One region of the Enterobacter sp. Taxon_2 genome, then DNA from elsewhere that is predicted to be linked to it. Evidence: predicted binding sites of a transcription regulator. Region 1 holds the regulator's gene; the other holds the start of a gene.
The links. The regulator LexA, encoded in region 1, represses DNA repair genes until DNA is damaged. The targets are predictions, from matches to a motif close to TNCTGTATGTACATACAGNA.

Region 1 (7,581 bases):
AGGCTAAAAATAAGGCCCGGTAGCGTCAGCGCGTACCGGGCCTTTTTATTATCCAGGGCGTCAGGCCGTGCCATAACCCGGCATTGCGTTACTCGCCCTGCGTGGCGCTCTCAATCGTCAAACGCACGTCCGAGGTAATCAGCTCTGCCAGCATCTGGTACACCTTCAGCGTCTCTTCCGGCTCGGCATCGCCCGTATCGCTGATGAAGCCTTCATCGCGCAGCGTCAGGACCAGGGAACTGAAGACCGCTTTGTCGAAGAATTCAGGGGCGTTAATGCCGTGCAGAACGGACAGGCGCTGTGCCAGCGTCCGGCTCTCTTTCTCCAGCGTACCGCGGTTGATAGACGGGTTCGCACTCAGCAGCCAGAACGTAATGGCGTAGCGCTGCAGCGTTTCGCGCGCACCGGCTGCCAGCAGTTGCAGGGTGCGGGAGCGTGACGGGTTGATGTGCAGCTCGTCGTTCGTGACGGTGATCAGCCCCTGGCGACGCAGCTCTTCCGTCAGTTTATCCAGCTCGCCCGCCAGCTCATCCTTACTCCAGCGCAGGAACAGCTCCGCTTTCAGCATCGGATAGAGCGTTTCAACGTGACGCAAGAGTTCCTGACGCGAGATACGGCGATGCTGCGTGATGATAGCCGCCATGAGCGACGGCAGCATCAGCATATGGGTGATGTTGTTTCGGTAGTAGGTCATCAGCACTGCCTGCTCGCGCGGCAGAATGATGATGTCGCCGATCGTGTCCTTTTCGACTTCAAACTTGTTCATCTGCAGCGCGTGATCGATAAGCTCACTGGCGGTCGCAGAAGGCACGGTTGAATCAACGGAATACGGCACGTTGCGCATCATATCCAGATAGCAATCCAACTGCTCCGTGAGCTGTTCACGGGTCAGCGAGCGCTGACGCGAAGCCAGAAGCGCCGTACAGCACAGGTTCATGGCGTTAGCCGCACCGGCGTTGTTTATGCGCACCATCAGCTCGGACGCGATGCCGTTGACCGTTGGCGTCAGCCAGGCCGGACGAATCGCTTCGATAGGATCGATGGATTCGCGCCACTCGGGAACGTGATGGTTCAGGTACGTCATCAGCGGCATTGGTTCGCCAAAGTTCACGTAGCCCTGACCGAGATTGCGCAGCTTGCTCAGGCCGCGCAGCATCTGCGGCAGGCTCTCTTTTTCTTTGGTCGCACCGCGCAGCTCTTTGGCGTACGTGCCCACTTCCATCACGTGCTCATAGCCAATGTAGATAGGCACCAGCGTGATGGGACGGGTTCCTCCGCGCAGCATCGCCTGGATGGTCATCGACAGCGTGCCGGTCTTAGGATCGAGCAGACGTCCGGTACGGGAACGCCCACCTTCCACGAAGTACTCCACAGAATAGCCGCGGCTGAACAGCTCGCCCAGATACTCACGGAACACGGTGGAGTAGAGCTTGTTGCCCTTGAAGGTACGACGAATAAAGAACGCGCCCAGGCGGCGGAAAATCGGGCCCGCTGGCCAGAAGTTCAGGTTGATACCGGCTGCGATGTGCGGTGGTACCAGCCCCTGATGATAGAGCACGTAGGAAAGGAGCAGGTAGTCCATGTGGCTGCGGTGGCAGGGAACATAGACAATCTCATGGCCATCATGCGCCAGCTGACGCACGCGCTCGGCGTTATGAACGTTGATGCCCTGGTAGAGACGGTTCCAGGTAAAGCCGAGAATACGATCGGACAGGCGAATCATCTCGTAAGAGAAGTTTGCTGCAATCTCTTCCATCAGCGCAATGGCGTTCTGCTGGGCTTTCTCATGCGAAATTTTCTTGCTACGCGCTTCGTCTTCGACGGCGCGGGCAATCGCTTTGGAGGCCAGCAGCTTGTTGAACAGATCCTGACGCGCCGGGAGACGCGGCCCAACGGCAGCCAGGCGCTGACGGGCGAAGTGCATACGCGCCACGCGCGCCAGTTTTTGCGCGATGATCTTGTCGGTGCCGTGCTCGTCCGCCATGCGACGCAGCGAAACGGAAGGGGAGAAACGCACAAAGCTGTCGCGCCCCAGCCAGGAGACCGCAAAGAACTTCTGGATGCCGTTAAGCATGCGCAGCGGCGGGTTCTCTTCACCTTTTTCACGTCCCGGACGACGACCAAACATCACCGATACCGGCACCATCTGCACATCCAGATCGGGGTTGCTGCGGTGCAGGTCGAGATAGTCATGGAACAGCTTGATGGACTCTTCTTTTGGCGTGTAGTAGGTAAACACGCGCGGTCCACCGTGAATGAACACATAGCGCGGCAGCAGCGTACCGTCAACTTCAAGCGGTTCAAGCGGGTCAGGTAAGTCATGCGCCAGACACTGGGCGCGAAGCGTCAGTAAGTCTGCCTTCGAGTTATAAGGCAAAACGTACATAATAGGACGTGACGTATCGAGCCCCAATTCCAGCGCGGGTTCTGCTGGGATAGACTTGCTTTTTACCAGGATGCTTAATGGTAAATTAAGTAATTTGTAGTAAATTCGTGGCCAGCCGGACATAAACGATGTAAAGCCTCTGGTTAATAATGCAATTGCGGCGCAAGGATAACAGAAAGCGCGCAAAATTTCTGTTGTTACCCGTCATACTTCAGGCTGTAGCGAAACGCGCTACAGTTCCTGTTACTGACGCTTTTTTTCATAAAAGGTTCTTTTAATGGCCAATAATACCACTGGGTTAACGCGTATCATCAAAGCCGCCGGCTATTCATGGAAAGGTTTCCGTGCCGCGTGGATCAACGAAGCCGCCTTTCGCCAGGAGGGCGTCGCCGCTATCATCGCGGTGATCGTCGCCTGTTATCTTGATGTTGATGCTATTACCCGCGTACTTCTTATCGGTTCCGTACTTCTGGTGATGATAGTGGAAATTCTTAATAGCGCTATTGAGGCCGTGGTTGATCGCATTGGTTCAGATTTCCATGAACTTTCTGGCCGCGCAAAAGACATGGGCTCTGCTGCCGTGTTGCTGGCGATTATCACTGCCGCTATCACCTGGGTCACGCTGCTTTGGTCACATTTCCGATGAGCCTCGAGGAATAATTAAGTCCCTGGTTTTTTGTGCAGTTTTTGGTTCCAAAATCGCCTTTGACTGTATATACTCACAGCATAACTGTATATACACCCAGGGGGCGGAATGAAAGCGTTAACGACCAGGCAGCAAGAGGTGTTTGATCTCATCCGGGATCATATCGGCCAGACGGGTATGCCACCCACGCGTGCGGAAATCGCGCAGCGTCTGGGCTTCCGTTCTCCGAATGCTGCCGAAGAACACCTGAAAGCGCTGGCGCGTAAGGGCGTGATTGAGATTGTCTCGGGCGCGTCGCGTGGTATCCGCCTGCTGGTGGAAGAAGAGACGGGCATTCCGCTGGTGGGACGTGTTGCCGCCGGTGAGCCTTTACTGGCACAGCAGCATATTGAAGGCCACTATCAGGTCGATCCAGCCATGTTCAAACCGAGCGCTGATTTCCTGCTGCGCGTCAGCGGCATGTCGATGAAAGACATCGGCATTCTTGACGGCGATCTGCTTGCGGTGCACAAAACGCAGGATGTGCGTAACGGCCAGGTGGTGGTCGCGCGCATTGACGACGAAGTGACCGTCAAGCGTCTGAAAAAACAGGGGAACACCGTTCAGCTACTGCCTGAAAACAACGAGTTCTCCCCGATTGTGGTCGATCTGCGCGAACACAACTTCTCTATCGAAGGACTGGCGGTTGGGGTCATTCGCAACGGCGAATGGCTGTAACCTCTTCCTGACAGGCTATGGTGCCGCTGTAGCCTGCTTCATTCTCCACACCCGGTATTTTTCATGTCACTGCTGACGGCATCCGATAAGGCATTGTGGCGTCTTGCTCTGCCGATGATCTTCTCCAATATTACCGTTCCCTTGCTGGGTCTGGTCGATACTGCCGTTATTGGCCATCTTGATTCGCCTGTCTATCTTGGCGGCGTGGCGATTGGCGCGACGGCAACCAGCTTCCTGTTTATGCTGCTGCTCTTTTTGCGTATGAGCACCACCGGGCTCACGGCACAGGCTTATGGTGCAAAAGATCCGCTGCGTCTGGCGCGCGCGCTGGTCCAGCCGCTGATCCTCGCGCTTGGCGCGGGGGCGTTAATCGTTTTATTACGTGCGCCCCTGATCGACCTTGCGCTTCATGTTGTTGGCGGCAGCGAGGCGGTACTGGCGCAGGCGCGACGTTTCCTTGAAATCCGCTGGCTCAGCGCGCCCGCGTCACTGGCTAACCTGGTTCTGCTGGGGTGGCTACTGGGCGTTCAGTACGCCCGTGCACCCGTGATTTTGCTGGTGGTGGGTAACCTGCTCAATATCGTTTTGGATGTCTGGCTGGTCATGGGTCTGCATATGAACGTGCAGGGCGCGGCGCTTGCGACGGCGATTGCCGAATACGGGACCTTTATCATTGGCCTGTGGATGGTCTGGCGCGTGCTGGCGATGCGCGGCATCTCCCTGGCGCTGCTCAAAAACGCATGGCGCGGCAATATCCGTAAGCTGCTGGCGCTTAACCGAGACATCATGCTGCGCTCGCTGCTGCTTCAGCTCTGCTTCGGGGCGCTGACGGTTTTCGGGGCTCGACTGGGGCCAGAAATCGTTGCGGTCAACGCGGTATTGATGACGCTACTGACCTTTACCGCCTACGCGCTGGACGGTTTTGCCTATGCGGTAGAAGCGCATTCCGGGCAGGCGTACGGTGCGCGCGAAAGCGGGCAACTACGGGATGTCTGGCGGGCAGCCTGCCGTCAGTCGGGACTGGTGGCGCTGGTGTTTGGCCTGGTTTACGCCTGCTTTGGTGAGCAGATCGTTGCATTGCTGACGTCTCTTCCTGCGCTGCGCGAGCTGGCGAGTCACTATCTCATCTGGCAAGTCGTCTTACCGGTGGTCGGCGTCTGGTGTTATCTGCTGGACGGCATGTTTATTGGTGCGACGCGCGGAGCGGAAATGCGTAACAGTATGGCGGTTGCAGCGGCCGGGTTTGGTCTGACGCTGCTGACGCTCCCCTGGCTGGGTAATCACGGTTTGTGGCTGGCCCTGGCCGTTTTCCTCTCGCTGCGAGGGTTGTCGCTGGCGTTTATCTGGCACCGCCACTGGCAAAACAATACCTGGTTCCCTTCACGTCACGATATATCGTGACGGTTAAAGATTCCGAATATGAAACTAACTGCCGAATCCTTAACTACAATAATTATCACGTCCAGCAGAAAAGAACGTAACGGACGTTACGACCCGACGCTTAACTAAGAGGACACGATGATGAATAAAGACGAAATCGGCGGCAACTGGAAGCAGTTCAAAGGTAAAGCGAAAGAAAAGTGGGGTAAGCTGACGGATGACGATATGACCGTCATTGAAGGTAAACGCGATCAGCTTGTCGGTAAAATTCAGGAACGTTACGGCTACGCGAAAGATCAGGCGGAAAACGAAGTCAAAGACTGGGAAACCCGTAACGACTACCGCTGGTAACGCTGAATAACCCACAGGGCGGCTCTAAGCCGCCTTTTCTTTTGCCGTTAACGCGGCTTTTTCTTCACAAGAATTGAGTGGTCGTGCTGGCACGCGTCCTGATGACGACAGGCTTCCACCTCCACGCACGCGGAACAGAGCCCGTGCGCCTCAATCACGTTATGACGCAGGGCAAACCCCATTTTCGCTGCCAGCGTATGCATAATGTCTTCCACGCCTTCTGCAGCCTCTTCTTTCACTACGCCGCAGCGGTCACAGATAAACATCGCCGATGTGTGGGTAGGCTGATCGAACAGATGGCACAGCACATAGCTGTTGGTGGATTCCACCTTGTGCACGAACCCTTGTTCAAGCAGGAAATCCAGGGCGCGATATACCGTTGGCGGCTTTGCCTGCGGCTCGCTTTCGCGCAGCAGATCGAGCAGATCGTAGGCGCTGATGGCACCCTGCTGCAGGCTCATCAGACGTAATACTTCAAGGCGCTGCGGAGTCAGGCGCACATTGCGTTGCGCGCACAGCTTTTCGGCCTGCGCTAACAGCTCTTTTGTGGACTTATCCATGTAGCACCCCGGATGTTATAGGACGGAAAACTCCCACTTTATCATGTTCTGGTAAAAACACCGAGATCCGCCAGTCTGTGCTATACCTGACCCATTACAAACCGGGAAATAAACAATGAAAAAACCTGACTGTATTCGGCACTGGCGCGACGTAGAAGGTGCGGATGATTCGACCTATCCAGATAGCGATGAGCTTTTTTCTATCGGCGCCCCGTTGGCTCGTAAGCTTGGACTCAGACGCATTGGTATCCATCATGAGCGTTTGCCGCCAGGGCGCAGAACGTCCTATCCGCATGCGGAAAGCGATGAAGAAGAGTTCATTTATGTGCTCGAAGGTTATCCAGAAGCGTGGATAAATGGCTATTTATGGAAACTTGAACCTGGCGACAGCGTGGGATTTCCTGCCGGAACCGGTATCTGCCACACCTTTATCAACAACACGGAGGAAGAGGTGCGGTTGCTGGTCGTAGGCGAGGCCAACAAGAAGCACAATCGCATCTACTATCCCCTCAACCCGGTGTATGCCGCCACGCGGGAAGATCGCTGGGTAGACCATCCCCCACAGTTTTTTGGGCCGCATGATGGAAAACCTGGGAAAAAATAATTTCCTCTTCTATAAATATTGAGGGCCGTCACAAAATATAACAGGCCGTAAGGGAGTTTTACTTAGGGATAGAAATAGCGGGTCTTTTACTACTTATTCACAGCAATAGTTCGTTCCTGTTTGGGTGATAACAGACAGGGGTTATTTCATAACAGACTATAACGGGCATACTGTGAAAAAAATTTTTAAATTTTCGGTGGTTAGCATTGCTGTCTCCTTGTTTATGGCTAATCAGGCGGGAGCAGCCAATACCTGGACAGAATCACGGAGTGACGCCATGGGCGGGACGGGCGTTGCCTCCGGGAGCTATGGCAGTGGGGCGTTAATTAACCCGGCGCTGCTGGCAAAGGCAAAACCAGACGATGATGTGACGGTCATCTTGCCAGCCGTTGGGGTGCAGGTGACGGATGAAGACAATCTTCAGGATGAGATTGATACCATCAACGACAAAATTAATCACTACAAGGATGTGGTTGATGACCTCACGCCAAGGGAGATTATCACTAATCCGTTAGGTTCCATTAATCAATTCCAGGGCGCGGCCAAAGATCTCGCCGATGAGCTGGACTATCTCAAAGGCAAAACCGCACGCGCGACGGCAGGAGCAGGGCTTGCGGTGAGTATCCCTAACGATGTGCTTTCCGTGGCCTTTATGGCGAAAGGCTATGCCCATGGCCGGGTTAGCTCGTCTATCGATCAGCAAGATATTGATTATCTGCGCGGTATTCAACGAAGCAAAGTGGTGGCTGCCGGTGTTGCCCTGGACGCTGCGCTGAACGGCACGGATCAGATCACTAAAAATCTCAACTCAACGGCGTCTGGCCGGGCGGCGATTGTGTCCGACTATGGTGTTGCCGTTGCCCGTCAGTTTGACCTCGGCGGCGTCCCGGTTTCCGTGGGCGTGACGCCAAAACTGCAAAAAACTTGGGTCTATAAC
Region 2 (7,581 bases), 1.7 Mb from region 1:
GTCGAGCACGTTCAACAGCGTCTGGCCTCCCACCAGCCCCAGGCGTCTCTGCTTCACGGCGATTTGTGGTCTGATAACTGCGCGCTGGGTCCCAACGGCCCCTACATCTTCGACCCGGCCTGCTACTGGGGTGACAGAGAGTGCGATCTTGCCATGCTGCCGCTTCATCCGGAGCAGCCACCGCAAATATACGACGGATACCAGTCTGTTTCCCCCCTGCCGCCCGGTTTCCTCGACCGCCAGCCGGTGTATCAGCTTTATACGCTGATGAACCGTGCCATTCTTTTTGGCGGAGAACACCTGGTTAACGCCCAGCGGGCACTCGAGCGTATGCTTGCCGCCTGAGACGCGCACGGGTGGCCTTGCCGCCACCCTTATCGCTTACAGAAAACCGAGCAGTGAGAAGAAGAAGTATCCCGCCACAATGATGATCACGGGAAGGATATAGAGCGGGAAAATTTGCAGGAAAATGGTGTGACGCGGCACAACAATGCGGGATTCGATCTGCTCCCGGCTCATGCCTTCCGGGCCTTTGGCCTGCTCCAGAATCAACTGATCCTCAACGCCTTCGCGTAAAAAGCGCGTCTGGCGGCTCATTCTCGCGCCAGAGGCCTGCAGTGCCAGCGCGACAAAGATCAGGGCGTATATCACCCAGAAGCCGATATTCAGCTGATGATGAAAATCCGGGGTGGGTGAGTTAAACCAGAAAACATTCAAAAATGGCGTATTAAAACGCATCATCTCAATCATGACATGAGCGAAATCAAGCATTACCGCACTGATACCCGGCTGTTTTTCGCTGTGATCGTACATAAATTTGAGTACAGAAATCAGCGTAGAAATGACGGCAGGAATAAAAATCACCCAGCCAGCAATACGTTTTAAGACCGCAATGCGTCCAGCTTGTTGATACGTCATCAGTTCCTCTTCATAAAGACGCGTTATTTGTGCCTAAGTCTACCTGCTGGCCATCAATTTCGCCCGCTCTTTAAAAGCAATATGCTAAATTGCAGATTGTGCTTAGCACGTATCGTCTGTCGAACACCCTGGATAAGGAGACGTTGTGATGTCGACACCGCGCCAAATTCTTGCCGCAATTTTTGACATGGATGGATTACTGATCGATTCCGAACCGCTGTGGGATCGCGCCGAACTGGATGTGATGGCCAGTCTGGGCGTCGATATCAGCCGCCGTAATGAACTACCCGATACGCTGGGCCTGCGCATCGATATGGTGGTTGACCTGTGGTTTGCCCAACAGCCGTGGGTGGGTCCCGATCGCAATGAGGTGACCGCACGCATTATCAGCCGCGCCATTTCTCTGGTGGAAGAGAGCCGGCCGCTGCTGCCCGGCGTACGTGAGGCTGTCGCGCTGTGTAAAGCCCAGGGGCTGAAGGTTGGCCTGGCTTCCGCTTCACCGCTGCATATGCTGGAAAAAGTGCTCACGATGTTTGAACTGCGCGACAGTTTTGACGCGCTGGCATCCGCTGAAAAATTGCCTTACAGCAAGCCGCACCCACAGGTCTATCTGGACTGTGCCGCTAAGCTCGGCCTGGATCCCCTCAGCTGCGTTGCGCTGGAAGATTCCGTTAACGGTATGGTGGCCTCTAAAGCCGCGCGGATGCGCTCCATTGTGGTGCCTGCGGAAGAAGGCCGCCACGATCCCCGGTTTGCGCTTGCCGACGTGAAGCTACATTCACTGGCAGAACTGACGGCGCGCCACCTGCAGGGCGGTTAACGCCCTCCTTCGGTTTGTGACAAACAGTTACACCGTCACCTCTTCCGCCTACTGTATAAAAACCCTATACTGTATGAATTGACAGTTTCGTGGGTTTTATCATGACGGCGGAAGGCCACCTGCTTTTTTCTATTGCGTGCGCAGTATTTGCCAAAAACGCTGAACTTACCCCCATGCTGGCACAGGGGGACTGGTGGCATATTGTCCCTTCCGCCGTATTGACCTGTCTGCTGCCCGACATCGACCACCCTAAATCCTTCCTCGGACAGCGTCTGAAATGGGTGTCGAAACCCATCGCCCGCGCGTTCGGCCACCGGGGGTTTACGCACAGCCTGCTGGCCGTGTTTGGCCTGCTGACGCTGTTCTATTTAAAAGTGCCTGAAAGCTGGATAGTCCCCGCCGATGCCATCCAGGGGATGGTGCTGGGCTATTTAAGCCATATTCTGGCCGATATGCTGACGCCTGCGGGCGTGCCGCTGCTATGGCCCTGCCGCTGGCGTTTCCGTTTTCCCATCCTCGCACCGCAGAAAGGTAACCAGCTTGAGCGGGTATTGTGCATGGCGCTGTTTGCTTACGCCGTCTGGATGCCGCAAACCTTGCCCGAAAACAGTGCAGTCCGCTGGTCTTCCCAGATGATTAATTCGCTGCAATTTCAGTTCAATCGCTTTATTCATCACCAGATTGAACAGTAAACCGACAAAATTATCCCATTTGTCATAACCCATTCCATTTGGATATAAGCGCTACATCACACTTCTGCTAACCTTCCGCCAACAGGATCGGTAAAAACCGACCCAATAATAAATCAGGAGAACGGGGATGAATTTTCCACTCATCGCGAACGTCGTTGCGTTCGTTATATTGCTATTGCTTCTCGCGCAGGCGCGCCACAAACAGTGGAGCCTGGCGAAAAAGGTGCTGGTTGGTCTGGCCATGGGTGTCGTATTTGGTCTGGCATTACAGGCAATTTATGGCTCCGATAATCCAGTTCTGAAAGATTCCATTCAGTGGTTCAACATTGTCGGTAACGGCTACGTCCAGCTGCTGCAGATGATCGTTATGCCGCTGGTGTTCGCCTCTATTCTGAGCGCCGTGGCCCGCCTGCATAACGCCACTCAGCTAGGAAAAATCAGTTTCCTGACCATTGGTACGCTGTTGTTCACCACGCTGATTGCCGCGCTGGTGGGTGTGCTGGTCACCAACTTGTTTGGCCTGACCGCAGAAGGTCTGGTTCAGGGTACCGCTGAAACGGCACGTCTTACCGCAATTCAGACCAACTATGTGGGTAAAGTAGCTGACCTGACCGTGCCGCAGATGGTGCTCTCCTTCATTCCGAAGAACCCGTTTGCTGACCTGACCGGTGCGAGCCCAACCTCGATCATCAGCGTGGTTATTTTCGCTGCGTTCCTGGGCGTCGCGGCGCTGAAGCTGCTGAAAGACGACGCGCCAAAAGGCGAACGTGTGCTGATCGCGATTGACACCCTGCAAAGCTGGGTGATGAAGCTGGTTCGTCTGGTTATGCAGCTCACCCCTTACGGTGTGCTGGCGCTGATGACCAAAGTGGTTGCCGGCTCTAACCTGCAGGACATCATTAAGCTGGGCAGCTTCGTTGTCGCCTCGTATCTCGGCCTGGGCATTATGTTCGTGGTGCACGGCATCCTGCTGGGCGTGAACGGCGTCAGCCCGCTGAAATACTTCCGTAAAGTCTGGCCGGTACTGACCTTTGCCTTCACCAGCCGTTCCAGCGCCGCGTCTATTCCGCTGAACGTTGAAGCGCAAACCCGTCGTCTGGGCGTGCCTGAATCCATCGCCAGCTTCTCTGCCTCCTTTGGTGCCACCATTGGTCAGAACGGCTGTGCGGGTCTGTACCCGGCGATGCTGGCCGTGATGGTCGCGCCGACGGTGGGTATCAACCCGCTGGATCCGGTATGGATCGCCACGCTGGTCGGGATTGTTACCGTAAGCTCCGCAGGCGTTGCGGGTGTTGGCGGTGGCGCAACCTTCGCCGCGCTGATTGTGCTGCCTGCGCTGGGTCTGCCCGTAACGCTGGTCGCCCTGCTGATCTCCGTTGAGCCGCTGATCGACATGGGTCGTACCGCGCTGAACGTGAGCGGCTCCATGACCGCCGGTACGCTGACCAGCCAGTGGCTGAAGCAGACCGACAAAGCGATTCTGGAAAGTGAAGACGACGCCGAGCTGGCGCACCGTTAATCACGGTAGAAATAAAAAAACCGCCATCAGGCGGTTTTTTTATGGCTGTTATTCTTCAACCTCTTCATCCTGGCGGATCTGCATCGCCCACCGCTGTGCGGACTCCGGCACCGTAAACGTGGGAGAGCGACGGAAATGTTCGCCGATCAGCACAAAGGCCACGTATTTCCCCCGCAGCAGCCAGACATCACGAAAGCCCTCCACTTTCAGGGCATGGTCAGGCGGCGCGGGCTCAACGCGGGGCACATAGCTAATAACCTGGCGGTTTTGTTGACGAAGAGGTTTCATAAGCGACGGATTCACTAAAGCAAAATTCTTGAAGCAGGAAAATTCTATGATAGCCGATCCTGCTGCCTTCCGTCGCGCTCCGAGTGGGTGAGATGGCTCCTTTCGCTAATCACGGCATGTGAAAACTCTTAGTTCGCGAACCATGTCGTGACATTGTTCTATCCTTAATAGGGTTTTTAGCAATGGATAAAGGAGAAGCGTGCAATGTCGAACAAAGATAAAACACATCAATCACCGATTCATGGCACTGAAGAATCTCAACCGGGTATGGACTCTCTCGCCCCTGCAGACGGCTCTCACCGCCCCTCCCCTGGCCCCTCCGCACCGGGCGAACAGCCTACCGCACCGGGAAGCATGAAATCGCCGGACACGGGAAACGAGAAGCTGAAATCTCTTGAGCCACACCGTAAAGGCGGCGAAGGTTTTGCGCTCACCACCAATCAGGGCGTGCGTATTGCTGACGATCAGAACTCCCTTCGCGCAGGCGTGCGCGGCCCAACTCTGCTGGAAGACTTTATCCTGCGGGAAAAAATCACCCATTTTGACCACGAGCGGATACCAGAACGCATCGTCCACGCGCGCGGTTCCGCGGCGCACGGCTACTTTCAGCCCTACAAGAGCCTGAAAGCGATCACCAAAGCGGATTTCCTCTCCGACCCGGATAAAATTACCCCGGTGTTTGTGCGTTTCTCCACCGTGCAGGGCGGCGCGGGGTCGGCAGATACCGTCCGGGATATCCGCGGCTTTGCCACCAAGTTTTATACCGAAGAGGGTATTTTCGATCTGGTGGGCAACAACACCCCGGTGTTTTTCATTCAGGACGCGCATAAATTTCCTGACTTTGTCCATGCGGTAAAACCGGAGCCCCACTGGGCCATACCGCAGGGACAAAGTGCGCACGACACCTTCTGGGACTATGTCTCCCTGCAGCCTGAAACCTTACACAACGTGATGTGGGCGATGTCAGACCGCGGCATTCCGCGCAGCTATCGCACCATGGAGGGGTTTGGCATCCATACCTTCCGTCTGATCAACGCCGAGGGGAAAGCCACGTTTGTCCGCTTCCACTGGAAGCCTGTCGCGGGTAAAGCCTCGCTGGTATGGGACGAGGCGCAAAAGCTGACGGGACGCGATCCGGACTTCCATCGCCGCGAGCTGTGGGAATCCATTGAAGCGGGCGACTTCCCGGAATACGAACTGGGCCTGCAGCTCATACCGGAAGAGGACGAATTTAAGTTCGATTTCGACCTTCTGGACCCGACGAAGCTGATCCCGGAAGAGCTGGTGCCGGTGCAGCTGGTGGGTAAAATGGTGCTCAACCGCAACCCGGATAATTTCTTTGCCGAAAACGAGCAGGCCGCGTTCCACCCGGGGCATATCGTGCCGGGGCTGGACTTCACCAACGATCCGCTCCTGCAGGGACGCCTGTTCTCCTATACCGATACGCAGATTAGCCGACTCGGCGGGCCGAACTTCCACGAAATTCCGATTAACCGCCCAACCTGCCCGTATCACAACTTCCAGCGCGACGGGATGCACCGTCAGGATATTGATACCAACCCGGCAAACTATGAGCCGAACTCCATTAACGATAACTGGCCGCGTGAAACGCCTCCCGGCCCGAAACGCGGTGGATTCGAATCGTATCAGGAGCGTATCGATGGCAATAAAATTCGCGAGCGCAGCCCCTCGTTCGGTGAGTATTACGCCCACCCTCGCCTGTTCTGGAACAGCCAGACGCCGATTGAGCAACAGCACATCATCGGCGGCTTCAGCTTTGAGCTGAGTAAAGTGGTGCGCACCTACATTCGCGAGCGCGTGGTCGATCAGCTGGCGCATATTGATATTCAGCTTGCCCAGAGCGTCGCGGATAACCTGGGCATTACACTGACCGACGAGCAGCGCAACCTTGCTCCGCCGAAAGAGGTTAACGGCGTGAAGAAAGATCCGTCGCTGAGCCTGTATGCCGTGCCGGGCGGCTCGATTAAAGGCCGCGTGGTCGCCATTCTGCTGAATGACAAAACCCGCGCCAGCGACGTGCTGGGGATTATGCAGGCGCTGAAGACTCAGGGCGTGCATGCCAAACTGCTCTATTCCCGCATGGGTGAAGTGACGGCTGACGATGGCTCAGTGCTGCCGGTGGCCGCAACCTTTGCCGGGGCGCCATCGCTGACCGTCGATGCGGTGATTGTGCCGTGCGGGGATATTGCCAGCCTGCTGACCAACGGGGACGCCGTCTATTATCTGCTGGAAGCCTATAAGCACCTGAAACCGATCGCGCTGTCCGGCGACGCGCGACAATTTAAAGCGCAGCTGAAGGTGACCGATCAGGGTGAAGACGGCATTGTCGAGGGAGATAACGTTGACGATGCCTTTATGACGAAGCTGTTTGATTTGCTCGCCGCGCACCGCGTCTGGTCGCGCAGCAGCAAGATCGATCAGATTCCGGCGTAAGAAAAGCCGGGTGGCGCTTGCGCTTACCCGGCCTACATTCGATTGGTTTTGTAGGCCCGGTAAGGCGAAGCCGCCACCGGGCTTTATCTCAAAGATCCCCAAACGTCCCCAACCGATACCCGCGCTCGGCAATCGCATACTTCAGCGACGCCGACGTCAGCACGTCCAGCTCCGCCAGGCGCGGCCAGCAGTAGGCGCTTTTCCGCACGGTGTTATCGACAAAAGCCGGATGCGCCATCACTTCTACCGACTTTTCCCCCCGCGCGGCGGAATCGTCCAGCACCTTCAGGAACAGCACTTCGTCGATCTCGTCGCCGTAAAATGCGCTGCTGAACCCCTCAGTGGTTGTCACGTCGCAGTCGGGCACGCCGCGCGCCTCCCTATCCACGCGCATCGCCACGCCTTTGCGCTGGGCAAACCCGGCGACAATCGGGAAAATCGCCGGGATCATATGCACGTGGTGATGGCTGTCGATATGCGTCGGCGCCTGACCAAACACATCAACGAAGCGGTTGAACTGACAGTCCAGCTCGCGGGCAATCTCTTCGAGCGGCAGAGCATCCTGCTCCGCCAGTTCCCAAATCCACTTTCCAAGCTGTCCGTCGCGCGTCAGGCCCGGCATTGGCGAAAGCGGCATCCCGAGCGTCAGCACAAAATGCATGCCGACGCCCAGCGCCGGCACCTCGCGGCTCAGCTGCGCCGCGTGTTCAACCGCCTCACCATTCACCAGTGCCGTGGTAGAGGTCACAACCCCCCGGCGACAGGCTTCAATAATGCCGTAGTTCTGGCCTTTCGAGAGACCAAAGTCATCAGCATTAACGATCAGCAGGTTTTCCATTGTGCGTCCTCTTAGTGGTGTTTGAACTTCAGCTTCTCGATCGTGGCGGCAA

Region 2: AC4IC4_RS09255 (metal-dependent hydrolase) is a predicted target of LexA. The motif match lies at 1,806-1,825, and genes of this name have one in related genera.

What each region holds. Positions count from the first base shown of each region.
Region 1 covers NZ_CM178024.1:306,712-314,292, forward strand. The annotation lists gene plsB (glycerol-3-phosphate 1-O-acyltransferase PlsB) at 89-2,509, opposite strand; gene AC4IC4_RS01390 (diacylglycerol kinase) at 2,664-3,032, shown strand; gene lexA (transcriptional repressor LexA) at 3,141-3,749, shown strand; gene dinF (MATE family efflux transporter DinF) at 3,813-5,150, shown strand; gene AC4IC4_RS01405 (CsbD family protein) at 5,271-5,480, shown strand; gene zur (zinc uptake transcriptional repressor Zur) at 5,528-6,040, opposite strand; gene AC4IC4_RS01415 (cupin domain-containing protein) at 6,156-6,644, shown strand; gene AC4IC4_RS01420 (conjugal transfer protein TraF) at 6,868-7,581, shown strand, end outside.
Region 2 covers NZ_CM178024.1:1,959,417-1,966,997, reverse strand. The annotation lists gene AC4IC4_RS09270 (fructosamine kinase family protein) at 1-345, shown strand, start outside; gene AC4IC4_RS09265 (YniB family protein) at 382-918, opposite strand; gene hxpB (hexitol phosphatase HxpB) at 1,067-1,738, shown strand; gene AC4IC4_RS09255 (metal-dependent hydrolase) at 1,840-2,430, shown strand; gene AC4IC4_RS09250 (L-cystine transporter) at 2,558-3,949, shown strand; gene cedA (cell division activator CedA) at 3,998-4,237, opposite strand; gene katE (catalase HPII) at 4,442-6,691, shown strand; gene chbG (chitin disaccharide deacetylase) at 6,780-7,529, opposite strand; gene AC4IC4_RS09230 (6-phospho-beta-glucosidase) at 7,541-7,581, opposite strand, start outside.